Regions from separate parts of the Bacillus sp. AK128 genome, predicted to be linked through region 1. Evidence: riboswitches for the same ligand, from Rfam matches in the RefSeq annotation. Region 1 holds a riboswitch; each other region holds the start of a gene.

Region 1 (4,273 bases):
TCCTAAAGTGGCAGCAACCTTTTTTCCTTTTAAGTCAGCAACTGATTCTATACTAGTTCCACCAGGGCCAACAAGTGCCGTCCACTCTGGCTTTGAATAAATATATACCGTTTCAATTGGTGATGCCTTTGACTTCGCAATTAAAGCTGCTGCTCCGGCAGTTGATCCAAAATCAACGCTATCACTGTTTAAAAATTCTAACGCTTTGTTACTACCTAAGCTTTGAACCCACTCAACTTCGATACCTTCTGCTTCAAACGCTTCTTCTACCCAGCCTTTTTCCTTTAATACAAGACTTGTTGGTGAGTAGAATGCATAGTCTAAACGGATTTTCTCAGGCTTTGCTTCTTCAGCAGCACCAGAAACTTCAGTATTGTTTGATGTCGTGCTGCTTCCACACGCACTTAGTAAACCTATATAAATAGTAAGAATTAAGGATAGAAAGATGGTGAACTTTTTATTTTTCATTTTTTTTTAAACACTCCTTGTTGGGGAGCCTTCTTTAGAAGACTCTAATTTCTTTTAAATTCTTTATAAAAACCTTCGTTGTATTAATAATGTGAGCAGTGTTGATTGGCGCTACAGGATGCTCGCTTTCCGCGGGGCGGGCGGTGAGCCTCTTCGGAGCAAGCTCCTGTGGGGTCTCACCAAGGACAAAGTGAACTCCTTTGTCATATGTCCCGCTGCTCCCGCAGGAGTCTCGCACCTTCCGCTTTAATCAAACAACCTTGTTTTCAATACTATTTATTAAACAATAACCTTCTTTTAATAGGTTTCTTATATTTCACAAGCATACGTTGAAATCGAGCCTCTTAAGCGTTGTGCTTCTTTATAGGTGCAGCGATTGTAGACAACTTCTAAGCCTGCTTCTTTTGCGATATTTACAGCTTCTTCTGAAATGACACCCTCTTGTAGCCAGAAAATACCTGGTCGGACAATAGCTGCTTCTTTTGCTAATTCAACAGCAGCATCCGAGCTTCTAAAGATCTGGGCGATATCAATTTTATCAGGCACTGAGCTTAAATCTGGATAGGCTTTCTCTCCTAGAACCTCTGTTTCATTTGGGTTTACCGGAATGATTTGATAACCTAATCTCTTCATCTTGAAAGCTAAGCGGTGACTTGGTCTTGCTGGATTACTACTCAATCCAACAATCGCAACATTCTTTATTCTTGTTTGCTCCACTCCATCCACCACTAGGGTTTCGGTAGGAGATCCTAATGCTTTTTTAATAACACCTTCATCATTGATCACAATCTCTTTTTCTACACCGTCATATGCGCCAGTTGCTTGCAGTAAAGCTTGGTTTAAATCATTTGTTAAATCTCTGACAGACTCTAACCCTACAGATAAACGAACAAGCTCTTCTGTTACCCCTGTTGCTTTTAGCTGATCACCTGTTAGCTGCTGATGAGTAGTTGAGGCTGGATGGATGACTAATGAACGAGCATCTCCAACGTTTGCGAGATGCGACCATAGTGATAAGGAATCAATAAAGGTCTTACCTGCTTCTCTTCCACCTTTAATTCCAAATACTACAACTGCTCCATCTCCACCTGTCAGATACTTCTTTGCCAAGTGATGGGTTGGATGATTTTCTAGTCCTGGATATGTAACCCATTCAACCGCTGGATGACTAGCTAAATATTCAGCAACCACTCTTGCATTTTCGGTGTGCTTTTCCATTCTTAACTGTAAAGTCTCTAACCCTTGTAACAGTAAGAACGCATTGAATGGACTTAAGCAAGATCCAAAGTCTCTTAATAATTGAACACGCAGCTTAGTAATGAAAGCTAGAGTTCCAAAATCAACAGCATAACGGATGCCGTTATAGCTTGGGTCTGGCTCTGTGAATCCAGGGAACTTTTCACTGTTCCAGTTAAAGCGTCCTCCGTCAACAACGATTCCTCCAATTGAAGTACCGTGCCCACCAATCCATTTTGTTGCTGAGTGTACGACGATGTCTGCACCCCATTTAATTGGCTTACATAATGAAGGTGATGCAAATGTGCTGTCAACCACGAGTGGGATGCCTGCTTCATGTGCAATGTTCGCAACTGCTTCAATATCTAAAACTTGTAAACTCGGATTACCAATCGTTTCAGCGAAAACAGCCTTTGTCTTAGGAGTAATTGCTTTTCTAAAATTTTCTGGATCAGAAGAATCTACAAATTTCACTTTAATTCCGTAACGTGGAAACGTAACGGCGAATAAATTATAGGTACCACCGTAAAGATTGGTTGCTGCTACGATTTCGTCTCCAGCATGAGCGAGGTTCATAAGTGCTAAAGAAATCGCTGCCTGACCAGAAGAGGTAGCAACTGCTGCAACACCTTCTTCTAATAAAGCTATTCTCTTTTCAAGAACATCTACCGTTGGATTTCCAATACGAGAGTAGATATTACCTGGCTCATCTAATGCGAATAAGCGTTGGGCATGCTCTGTATTATGAAAAACATAAGAAGAAGTTTGATAGATTGGAACTGCACGAGATCCAGTTGTAGGATCTGGAGCATGACCTCCGTGTAACAATAATGTTTCTAAATCATAAGAATGGTTTGTCATATATAACTCTCCCTTTTTTGTGTATTAAAAAAGCATCCTGCGTTAAGAAGAGGATGCTTTACCCTCTTCTTATCTCTCAGATTTTTTCTGCTGGAATTAGCACCTGTATATCGGTTGCCGGGTTTCATCGGGCCAGTCCCTCCACCTCTCTTGATAAGAAGATTATTTAATTGATGTTCGTGGTACTGAAGGTTCTGTTTGAACCTGCTCCAGAGATATCCCCGTAGTTGAAACAGGATAAAATCTTAAGGTATCTTGATTGAGCTGTTGAAGAAATAATAATACATTTTCTTCCCTTCCTTGAAGGAAGTCCCCTACAATATAACCATCCTCTGTTTTAACAAGCTCTCTCTGGATGAGCTTAACTTCATAATCTTGAAGTTTGCTAGTAATAGAATAATTTTTCTTTAAATCCTCAGAATTTAAAGCTTCACTGATTGAAACCCATAATGACTGTGGTGATCCATTTTGATATATCGGTTGATAACTCGATCTTCTAAATTCATTAACAGGATTCCCCTGTTGTCTTATATAAACTAAATCCTCAATCATTGCGCTCGCAGTGGCTTTCGAACCTGCTCCAGGTCCTTGTAGAAGAATATTCCCGACTAAATCAGTCGAAATGACAATACCATTATCGACACCCTCAACATTATACAGAGGATGATTTGCGTTTACGAAAACCGGTTTGACCTCAGCTACAATTTCTTCATTCTGTTTTTGAAGGGTAGCTAATAATTTCAAGCGAAGTCCTAGCTTCTCACCAATAATCAGATCCTGTAGAGAAACCTTATTCACGCCTTGCTTTTCAACTTGATCCCAATTTGGCTGTTCTTGGTGAATAAGATCACTTAAGATCATCAGCTTATAAAAAGCATCGGTACCTAAAATATCATTTGCTGGATTTGCCTCTGCATAACCAAGCTCCTGTGCTTCCTTTAGCACATCGTCAAAGTCGGCCTTTTCTTTGCGCATTTTCGTTAATATAAAATTACTTGTTCCATTTAAGATTGCCTCTAGCTTGGTAATACCATTAACCTGTAGTAATTGAATAATGGTTCGTAATAATGGAATCCCACCAGCTACAGCTGCTTCAAAAGCAAGGAAGCGACCTTTACTTTTGGCAAGCTCTGATAATTCCTTTCCTTGATGAGCAAGTAGTTCCTTATTTGCACTAATTACATGACAGCCTTTATCTAGGAAACTTTTAATATAGGAATTGGCAGGCTCTATTCCAACAATTGCTTCAAACACGATATCAATCTCTTCAATAGCTAATATTTCATCTATTTTAGTTGTCACCTTTACTGATGGTTTGATATCTCTTTGCTTTTCCTGGTTTTTAACTAATACCCCTACCACTTCGACTTTTGTACCAGTTGCTTCTATTAGCTTTTGCTGGTGAGTTTCGATAGTTTGATAAACACCTTGACCAACTGTTCCTAAACCTAATAAGGCTACCTTTATCGTTTTCATGAAGTAAGTCCCTCCTCTACTAGATGTCCCCATTTTTCAAATTCAACTAAGAAACCGTCATGACCAAACACAGTGGACACTTCATAGTGCTTTGAGGATGAATGTACCTCTTGATGCTCCGCTACAACTCCTTGCAAAAACTCAGATGGATAAATGAGATCGCCTTTATAACTGATACTAATTATTTTTGAATGAATGGCCTTTATGGCCATCTTCCAATCTCCACGTTCTC
Region 2 (4,273 bases), 140 kb from region 1:
CTTCTTTCCAAGCATTTCTGCATAAACAGTTGCAGGTAATGGTAAGAAAGGTGATCCAAAGCATGTTGAGAATGTTGCTTGAGGTGAAGTAACACCTCTTTCTGTTCCAGCTAGTTTACTTGTATATCCACTTAGGAAATGGTACATTGCCTGTTCTTTTGTAAGCTTACTGATTGGAGGCAATACTCCAAACGCATCAGCGGTTAAGAAAACAATCGTGTTTGGGTGACCAGCAATACTTGGTTCAATGATATTATCGATCGCTTGAATGGGGTAAGCTGCACGTGTGTTTTCTGTTAATGACATATCATCATAATCTGCTTCTCTTGTTTGATCGTTCAGAATAACGTTTTCTAACACGCTTCCAAAATGAATAGCATCAAATATTTGAGGCTCTTTTTCTCTAGTTAGGTTCGCGCATTTTGCATAGCACCCACCTTCGATATTGAATACTCCGCTATTTGACCACCCGTGCTCGTCGTCGCCGATTAATTTACGATTAGCATCAGCTGATAAAGTTGTTTTCCCTGTCCCAGAAAGGCCAAAGAATAAAGCAACATCACCTTCAAAGCCAACATTTGCTGAACAGTGCATAGGAAGAATTCCCATTTCAGGAAGTACATAATTCATGACAGAGAAAATAGACTTTTTAATTTCACCAGCATACTCTGTTCCACCAATTAAAACGATTTTACGTTCAAAGGAAATAATGATAAATGTTTCAGATTCAGTACCATCTACTTCTGGATTTGCTTTGAAATTTGGTGCTGAAATTACAGTGAATTGTGAATCATGAGAGGTAAGCTCTTGTGCTTCCGGACGGATGAAAAGTTGGTGTGCAAACAAATTATGCCAAGCATATTCATTCACAACCTGAATAGGTAAACGATACTTCTCATCTGCACCTGCAAACCCCTTAAATACAAATAGTTCGTTTTTATTCTGGAGATAATTTAGTACCTTATTATACAGATGATCAAAGGCTTCAACAGAGATTGGTTGATTAACAGAGCCCCAGTCAATTTTATCTTTTACAGAGTCTTCTTCCACAATGAACTTATCCTTTGGAGAACGACCTGTGTATTTACCAGTTGTTGCTCTAACTGCACCTGTTGAAGTAAGTTCACCCTCATTTCGGGAAAGAACCTTTTCAACTAGCTGTGATACAGATAAATTTGTGTATACATTATGCCCGTTTAATAAATCCGTTAAGTTAATGGAGAGATCAATCGAGTTCATCTTCATAACCTGCCTTTTTATGGTTTCTATTAATCTAATATAAATGTATTTATATGCTGCTTTCTACCAATTAGTATAACACATTAAACTAAATAGTCTATACTATTTTTACGGTATTGTACGTTTTTTTGAATAAAGTGTACCAATAATTTTCTTTATGAGTTCAAAAATTTCCTTCATTCTGAGCAAATTAGTTATTCGCCCATTCCTTTTTAAACTTTTGACCATATAGTAAAAAGGAGGAGGGAGTTTTATGATTGATTTTACTCAATTAAGCCATTTCGATTATGCTACTGTTGCAGCGGTAGTAGCGGCATTTGTAACAGTGATAGGTAATGCCTTCTCAATTAATAAGAAGTATCGCGCTCTGTTAGCAATTGCAGTTGGATTTATACTTGTTTGTTTACCTCAGGTTTGGACTGAGAGGCTTCTGACTGGATTAATTATTGGTTTAACAGCTAGTGGGGTTTATAGTCAAGTGAAGCCTAGAGATAATGAGAATGAGCTATTAAAATATCAGACACTAGAAGAATATAGTAAGAAGAAAAGCGACAACGATGAGACTCCTTATTAAGGTAGGAACCTAGTAAATCATAATTAATGTTAGTGTGTGAATAAGGGTGATTTACCTATTAGGACACTCTCAGGATTGGAAACTTTGTGAGTGAACTATTTACCATTTGAACACAATTATCATATCTAAGGTCATCACAGTTCTTTAAAAATATGCTCTGTTAAAGCACAATGTTGATTTTTAGCACAGTTGATTGAAGTGGAAGGACGCGAGACTCCTGCGGGAGCAGCGTGACAGGTGAGACCCCGCAGGCGCACGCCGAGGAGGCTCACCGCACGCCCCGCGGAAAGCGAGTGTCCTGTAACGAAAATCGACAACGAAGTTTAACAGAGCCTAAAAATAATAAATAAAATCAATATTACAAGAAACTTTTGTTGACATCATTCGACTTCTTCGATATGATATGAGCCGAACGGATACTCTCTTATCCCGAGCAGGCGGAGGGAACAGGCCCTATGAAACCCAGCAACCATCATGAGAATGATAAGGTGCTAACCTGATGCAAGGCATTTGGCCTTGAACGATAAGAGCGAAAGGCGAGATTAATGTTTAAACCTTTCCTCTAACAGGGAAAGGTTTTTCTTTTGATTAGGAAGTAGGAATTTTGCATGCAAAATTAGACCTTTCTATAAACCTCTTACTGCCTGGTCAAGGATTTGTCGAAAAAAGCATATTTTCCTCATAAAAATATGTTTTTATTAGAATAATAAGGGAATGAGTACCGTATCAACAAAGGGGTGAAACCATTCACCTATTTATTGTATAAAGGGAGGAAGAACGTTAGATGTCAAAAAAACGCCGTTTATTTACATCTGAATCTGTGACAGAAGGACATCCAGATAAAATTTGTGATCAGATTTCTGATTCAATCCTTGATGCTATTTTAGCTAAGGATGCAAACGCTCGTGTAGCATGTGAAACTTCTGTTACAACAGGTTTAGTGCTTGTTGCTGGAGAAATCACTACTTCTACATATGTAGATATTCCAAAGATTGTTCGTGAAACTGTCCGTGAAATTGGATATACTCGTGCAAAGTATGGTTTTGATGCAGAAACTTGTGCTGTTTTAACTTCAATTGATGAGCAATCTGCTGATATCGCAATGGGAGTTGACCAAGCTTTAGAAGCACGTGAAGGTCAAATGACAGACGAAGAAATTGAATCGATTGGTGCAGGTGACCAAGGATTAATGTTTGGTTATGCAAATAACGAAACAAAAGAACTTATGCCACTTCCAATTTCTTTAGCACATAAAATTGCTCGCCGTCTAACAGAGGTTCGTAAGGAAGAAATCTTACCTTATCTTCGTCCAGATGGAAAAACACAGGTAACAGTAGAGTATGATGAAAACGATAAGCCAGTTCGTATTGATACAATCGTTATCTCAACTCAACATCACCCTGAAATTTCAAATGAGCAAATCAAGCGTAATCTGAAAGAACATGTAATTGACCCTGTCGTTCCTAAGGAATTAATTGATGAAGAGACTAAATACTTCATTAATCCAACAGGTCGTTTCGTAATCGGAGGTCCTCAAGGGGATGCTGGGTTAACAGGCCGTAAGATTATTGTTGATACGTATGGTGGATATGCTCGCCACGGCGGAGGAGCATTCTCTGGTAAGGATCCAACTAAGGTAGACCGTTCTGCAGCATATGCAGCTCGTTATGTAGCAAAGAACATTGTCGCAGCAGGATTAGCTGATAAGGCAGAGGTTCAATTAGCTTATGCGATCGGGGTAGCTCAGCCAGTATCGATTTCTGTTGATACATTTGGAACAGGAGCGGTTTCTGAGGATGTTTTAGTTGATTTGATCCGCAGCAACTTTGATCTACGTCCAGCAGGAATTATCAAAATGTTAGATTTACGTCGTCCTATCTACAAGCAAACTGCTGCTTATGGTCACTTTGGCCGTGCAGATGTTGATTTACCATGGGAGCGTACTGATAAAGCAGCAACTTTAAAAGAGCAAGCATTAAGTTAAATAATAGTTCATGAAAAAAAAGATCAATCCTCCTTTGGGTTGATCTTTTTTTGTGTGTTGGGCCATTGGTAAAAGCAGGGTTTAATAGAGGATCGATCGTAAAAAAAGGCTGTTTTCGTATAGATTGTTGCTTTATAAAAATCCCAAAAGCCGGATTTTTACCTTAGTATCAAGATCTTGCTATACATCAAGAAAGTTGCTCTTTTCTAATCTCTATCCAATTTTACTTATAATACTGCGTTGTACAGCCAAACTCAATGTCACGAAGGCAACAAAGTTTTAGAAAAGAGTTAAAAAAAAGATGCCTTTCTTTTGTTCATCAACAATCTGTTGGGCTACAATTACAGTTACATATCAGTGACGAACGAAAAAGTGTGAAAAGGAGTGTTACCTTTGTCACAGCATGATTTTACTAACGGGACCATTAGCAAACAGTTGTTGAGCTTTGCAGGACCCATTATTTTAACGAATCTCTT
Region 3 (4,273 bases), 1.9 Mb from region 1:
TAAAGATAGATTGGGCTGAACATAATCATTAAATTCTTTGATCTCAACCTTATATCCTTTTTCTTCTAGAAAGGGTTTGACACCCTTCTCTAGCATATCGCTATAAGGAACTGTTGCTCCTAATACAAGTTCTTTCTTTTCACCTGTTGATGAGCTTTCTGCTCCACCACAAGCTGTTAATAATACGAGAAATAATGAAGACAGTAATAGTATAATATGTTTTTTCATTAAAGCACCTCATATATTTTATTTTTTAAACCGTTTTACGATTATGCTACCTTTGTGAAGATGTATCTGATACTTTTGAATCTATTTACTTGCTGTATAGACCTGTCGATATTTACTGGCAGGATGATCTTCTGTTAATAAGCTACTCCCATGGTCAAAAAGCTTTTCCCTCAATGAGCCACTCTTGTATTCAGTCTTGTAAATCCCTCGTTCTTGTAAAATCGGGACTACTAAATCAATAAACTCTTTTAAATCTCCTGGTGTTACTAGGTGATTAAGGTTAAAGCCATCAACACCTGATTGTTCAAATAGGTGTTGGATTTGATTGGCTACTTCCACAGGATTACCAATGATAAAGTTTTCGCGATCCAATTTTTCAATTCGACCGAGTGCTTCCTTGACCTTTAACTGCTTAGAGGCATCCTTTGTCATTGAGGCAGCTTTATAATGGCCATGCTCTGTCTTTTTAAATTCAAATGGATTATTATAATCTTTCTCTGTGTACTCAGATAAATCGTAACCGCTGGCACCACCAAATTGTGCTTTAGCAGAATCTGGACTCCAATACCGTGAGTATTCTTCGAACTTTAGCTCTGCTTCTTCTGTTGTAGGAGCAACAATCACACTTAAAAACGTGAATATTTTTATATGTTCAGGGTTCCGACCATATTTCTTAGCAAGCTCTCTAATTGTATTGGAGTAGTATTTAACACGTTCAGGAGTAGGTCCACCTATAAATACACATTCGGCATGCTTAGCAGCGAATTCACGGCCTCGTTCGGAAGTTCCTGCCTGATAGATGACTGGCGTACGTTGTAAGGAAGGTTCACTTAAGTGCGGTCCTTCCACACTGAAATACTTACCAGAATGATTGATTTCATGAACTTTTGACGGATCTATTAACCTTTCTGATTCCAAATCTTCAATAATTGCATCATCTTCCCAACTTGCTTCCCAAAGCTTATAGGATACTTCTAAAAACTCATCAGCAATTTCATATCTTTCATCATGTTTAATCATTTCTTCCAAGCTGAAGTTTCGAGCAGCATTTGGAAGATACGAAGTGACAACATTCCAAGCAATCCGGCCCTTCGTTAAATGGTCTAAAGTAGAGAAACGTCTTGCGTTACCAAAGGGTTGTTCATATGTAGTACTAACTGTGATTGCGAAAGATAGATTATTGGTAACGCTAGCCATGGCTGGGATAATCAGAGCACCGTCATTAACTGGAAATTGGAGTCCGTCTCGAATGGAAGGCTCTTTGCTTTTCTTATACGTATCATATACACCTAATACATCTGCGAAAAAAACTGCATCAAATTTACCTCTTTCTAAGAGTTTTGCATATTCTAGCCAGTAGTCTAAATTCTTATAGTGACGGTGTCTCTTACTTTCTGGATGCTTCCAAAACCCGTGAGAATTGTGCATTGCACTAGTCATTTCAAATGCATTTAAAATTATTTGCTTGGTCAATGTGATCGCCATCCTTTATTAAAATATTTTTTGACAAACAAAAAACCTCTTCTTTTGAAAGAAAAGAAGAGGTTAGTAAAAAGCATAAATATACAGATCTCTTCTTATCTCTCAAGCGAATGCTTGCTGGAATTGGCACAGTACTAGAAAAAGTCTGCTGCCGAGGTATCAAAGGGCCAGTCCCTCCACCTCTCTGGATAAGAAAAACGATTATGAAGTTGTAAGTTTATAACTGTAATCCCAAATCTACATGGGTTAGAAATTTTTGTCAATCCTTTATTTTGAAAATTTATAATTTTATTACTGAAGGATTTATTAAGCATTTTAAATAAAATGAAAAGTGAATTAAAAACTGTTTGACAAATTTGCACATCAGACTTATGATAAAAAACAGTTTCACATAATTTCATAATAAACTTATCAAGAGTGACTGAGGGTCAGGCCCAATGACGTCCGGCAACCTCCTAATTGGAAAGGTGCCACTTCCTGCAGAATGTTTTACATTCTGAGAGATAAGTCGTATATATTTGACGATCTTATCTCTTTCAATGGAAAGAGATTTTTTTATTTTATGCTGTTGTAAGAAAGTGAGTACTGATGAAGAAGTTTTGAGCAAGCTTCTTCGAGAAAGGCTTTGGGCTAGCTTATTAGGTTAACAATCTACGAAGTTTTATTTAATTAGAGGTAAGGGGGTAAACAAAATTGATTGAAATAAAGAACCTGTCAAAGGTATATAAAACTTCAAAAGGAAAAGTAATTGGAGTTGATGATGTTACTTTAACAATTAGTAAAGGAGAGATCTTTGGGATTGTTGGTTATAGTGGTGCAGGAAAAAGCTCGTTAATACGATGTCTAAATCTATTAGAAAAGCCTTCAGCAGGAGAGGTCCATATCGATGGGGTTTCTTTAACTAGTCTAAATAATCAACATTTACGTAAGGCTAGACTAAAAATCGGAATGATATTCCAGCACTTTCATTTAGTCTCCTCTAAAACAGTTTTCGAAAATGTCGCGTTTGCTCTTAAGGCAGCCAATAAGTCAAAATCAGAAATTACCCATAGAGTAACCGAATTACTTGAAATGGTAGGGTTATCTGAAAAGAGCAATGTGTATCCGGCTCAATTGAGTGGAGGGCAGAAGCAAAGGGTAGGGATTGCAAGGGCTTTGGCAAATGACCCGACTGTCCTATTATGTGATGAAGCAACATCAGCATTAGATCCTAGTACAACTAAATCAATTCTGAAATTATTGAAAAGGATTAATAGGGAGCTAGGAATTACGATTGTGCTGATTACTCATGAGATGGAAGTAGTCAAAGATATTTGCGATCGAATGGCTGTCATGCAGGATGGAAAAATAATTGAAATTGGCCGGACCTATGATGTCTTTGCCGATCCGAAGGAAGATTTAACTAAACAGTTTATTAACACGGTCTTACAATTCGATCTACCAGACCATATTATCTCATCTAGTAAAGGAACGATTATAAAAATTCAGTTTAAGGGATCGATTGCAGAGGAGTCAGTTGTTTCAGATGTATTTAAGAAATTTGAAGTGAATGGAAATATCCTCCATGGAAAAATTGAATACATAAAAGAAGTTCCACTTGGAATTTTCATTATGGAACTAACAGGTGACTCGAAGGAAATAGAACGTTCCATTCTATATATTACAGAAAAAACACAAAGCGTGGAGGTGATTCACCTTGCTTAATCATTTGATTGAACTTCTTCCAGATCTAAATAAGGCGTTCTTTGAAACGATTTATATGGTCTCAATATCTATGACTGTAGCAATTATTGTGGGTTTACCATTAGGTATTTTATTATTTGTAACTGACAAGGGCTTGTTTTTGGAAAATATACCTTTAAAATCAACGCTTGGTTTTATTGTAAATATTGTACGTTCTATTCCTTTTATCATCTTACTTGTCGCCCTGTTACCTTTTACCGATTTAATAACCGGAACAACGATAGGACCTACAGCAGCATCTGTTTCATTATCGGTTGCAGCAATTCCGTTTTTTGCTAGAATTGTAGAAACTTCCTTACGTGAGATAAATAAAGGCGTTATAGAAGCTGCTGTTTCGGTAGGTGCCTCGCCTTGGATGATTATAAAAGACGTGCTAATTCCTGAAGCGAAACCTTCTATTGTTCAAGGAACAACGATTACCATTATTAGTTTAGTAGCCTATTCCGCGATGGCAGGGATTGTCGGAGGTGGTGGCGTAGGGGATTTAGCCATTCGATTTGGATACTACCGATATGATAATGTCGTGATGATTACAACAGTAGTGGTCTTAATTTGCTTAGTGCAGATTGTTCAATTTGCCGGAGATAAAGTAGCTAGAGTTGTAGACAAAAGATAATAAGAAGTATGTTGTTTAATAATCACTAATGGAGGAAACTATAAATGTTTAAAAAATTCGTATTATCACTATCATTACTTGCATTACTAGCAGCTTGTGGAGGAAAAGAAGATGCCTCAGGGACAGTAGAAGATAAAGAAATTACAATTGGGGCTACATCTGGTCCTTATTCCGATATGGTAACCAAAGCTATAAAACCTGTTT

What was found. Region 1 has a riboswitch for S-adenosylmethionine ahead of M1D60_RS03240 (PLP-dependent aspartate aminotransferase family protein). Riboswitches for the same ligand answer to the same signal wherever they lie in the genome.
Region 2: linked by a shared signal. The riboswitch ahead of metK (methionine adenosyltransferase) and the one ahead of M1D60_RS03240 (PLP-dependent aspartate aminotransferase family protein) in region 1 are both predicted to bind S-adenosylmethionine.
Region 3: linked by a shared signal. The riboswitch ahead of M1D60_RS13185 (methionine ABC transporter ATP-binding protein) and the one ahead of M1D60_RS03240 (PLP-dependent aspartate aminotransferase family protein) in region 1 are both predicted to bind S-adenosylmethionine.

What each region holds. Positions count from the first base shown of each region.
Region 1 covers NZ_CP096379.1:722,584-726,856, reverse strand. The annotation lists gene M1D60_RS03245 (aliphatic sulfonate ABC transporter substrate-binding protein) at 1-468, opposite strand, end outside; gene M1D60_RS03240 (PLP-dependent aspartate aminotransferase family protein) at 778-2,565, opposite strand; SAM riboswitch class I at 2,632-2,725, opposite strand; gene M1D60_RS03235 (homoserine dehydrogenase) at 2,728-4,041, opposite strand; gene metX (homoserine O-acetyltransferase MetX) at 4,038-4,273, opposite strand, start outside.
Region 2 covers NZ_CP096379.1:860,279-864,551, forward strand. The annotation lists gene pckA (phosphoenolpyruvate carboxykinase (ATP)) at 1-1,239, opposite strand, end outside; gene M1D60_RS04070 (hypothetical protein) at 1,493-1,813, shown strand; SAM riboswitch class I at 2,235-2,343, shown strand; gene metK (methionine adenosyltransferase) at 2,598-3,797, shown strand; gene M1D60_RS04080 (MATE family efflux transporter) at 4,191-4,273, shown strand, end outside.
Region 3 covers NZ_CP096379.1:2,653,434-2,657,706, reverse strand. The annotation lists gene M1D60_RS13195 (MetQ/NlpA family ABC transporter substrate-binding protein) at 1-228, opposite strand, end outside; gene M1D60_RS13190 (LLM class flavin-dependent oxidoreductase) at 310-1,701, opposite strand; SAM riboswitch class I at 1,803-1,905, opposite strand; SAM riboswitch class I at 2,116-2,220, shown strand; gene M1D60_RS13185 (methionine ABC transporter ATP-binding protein) at 2,404-3,414, shown strand; gene M1D60_RS13180 (methionine ABC transporter permease) at 3,470-4,069, shown strand; gene M1D60_RS13175 (MetQ/NlpA family ABC transporter substrate-binding protein) at 4,114-4,273, shown strand, end outside.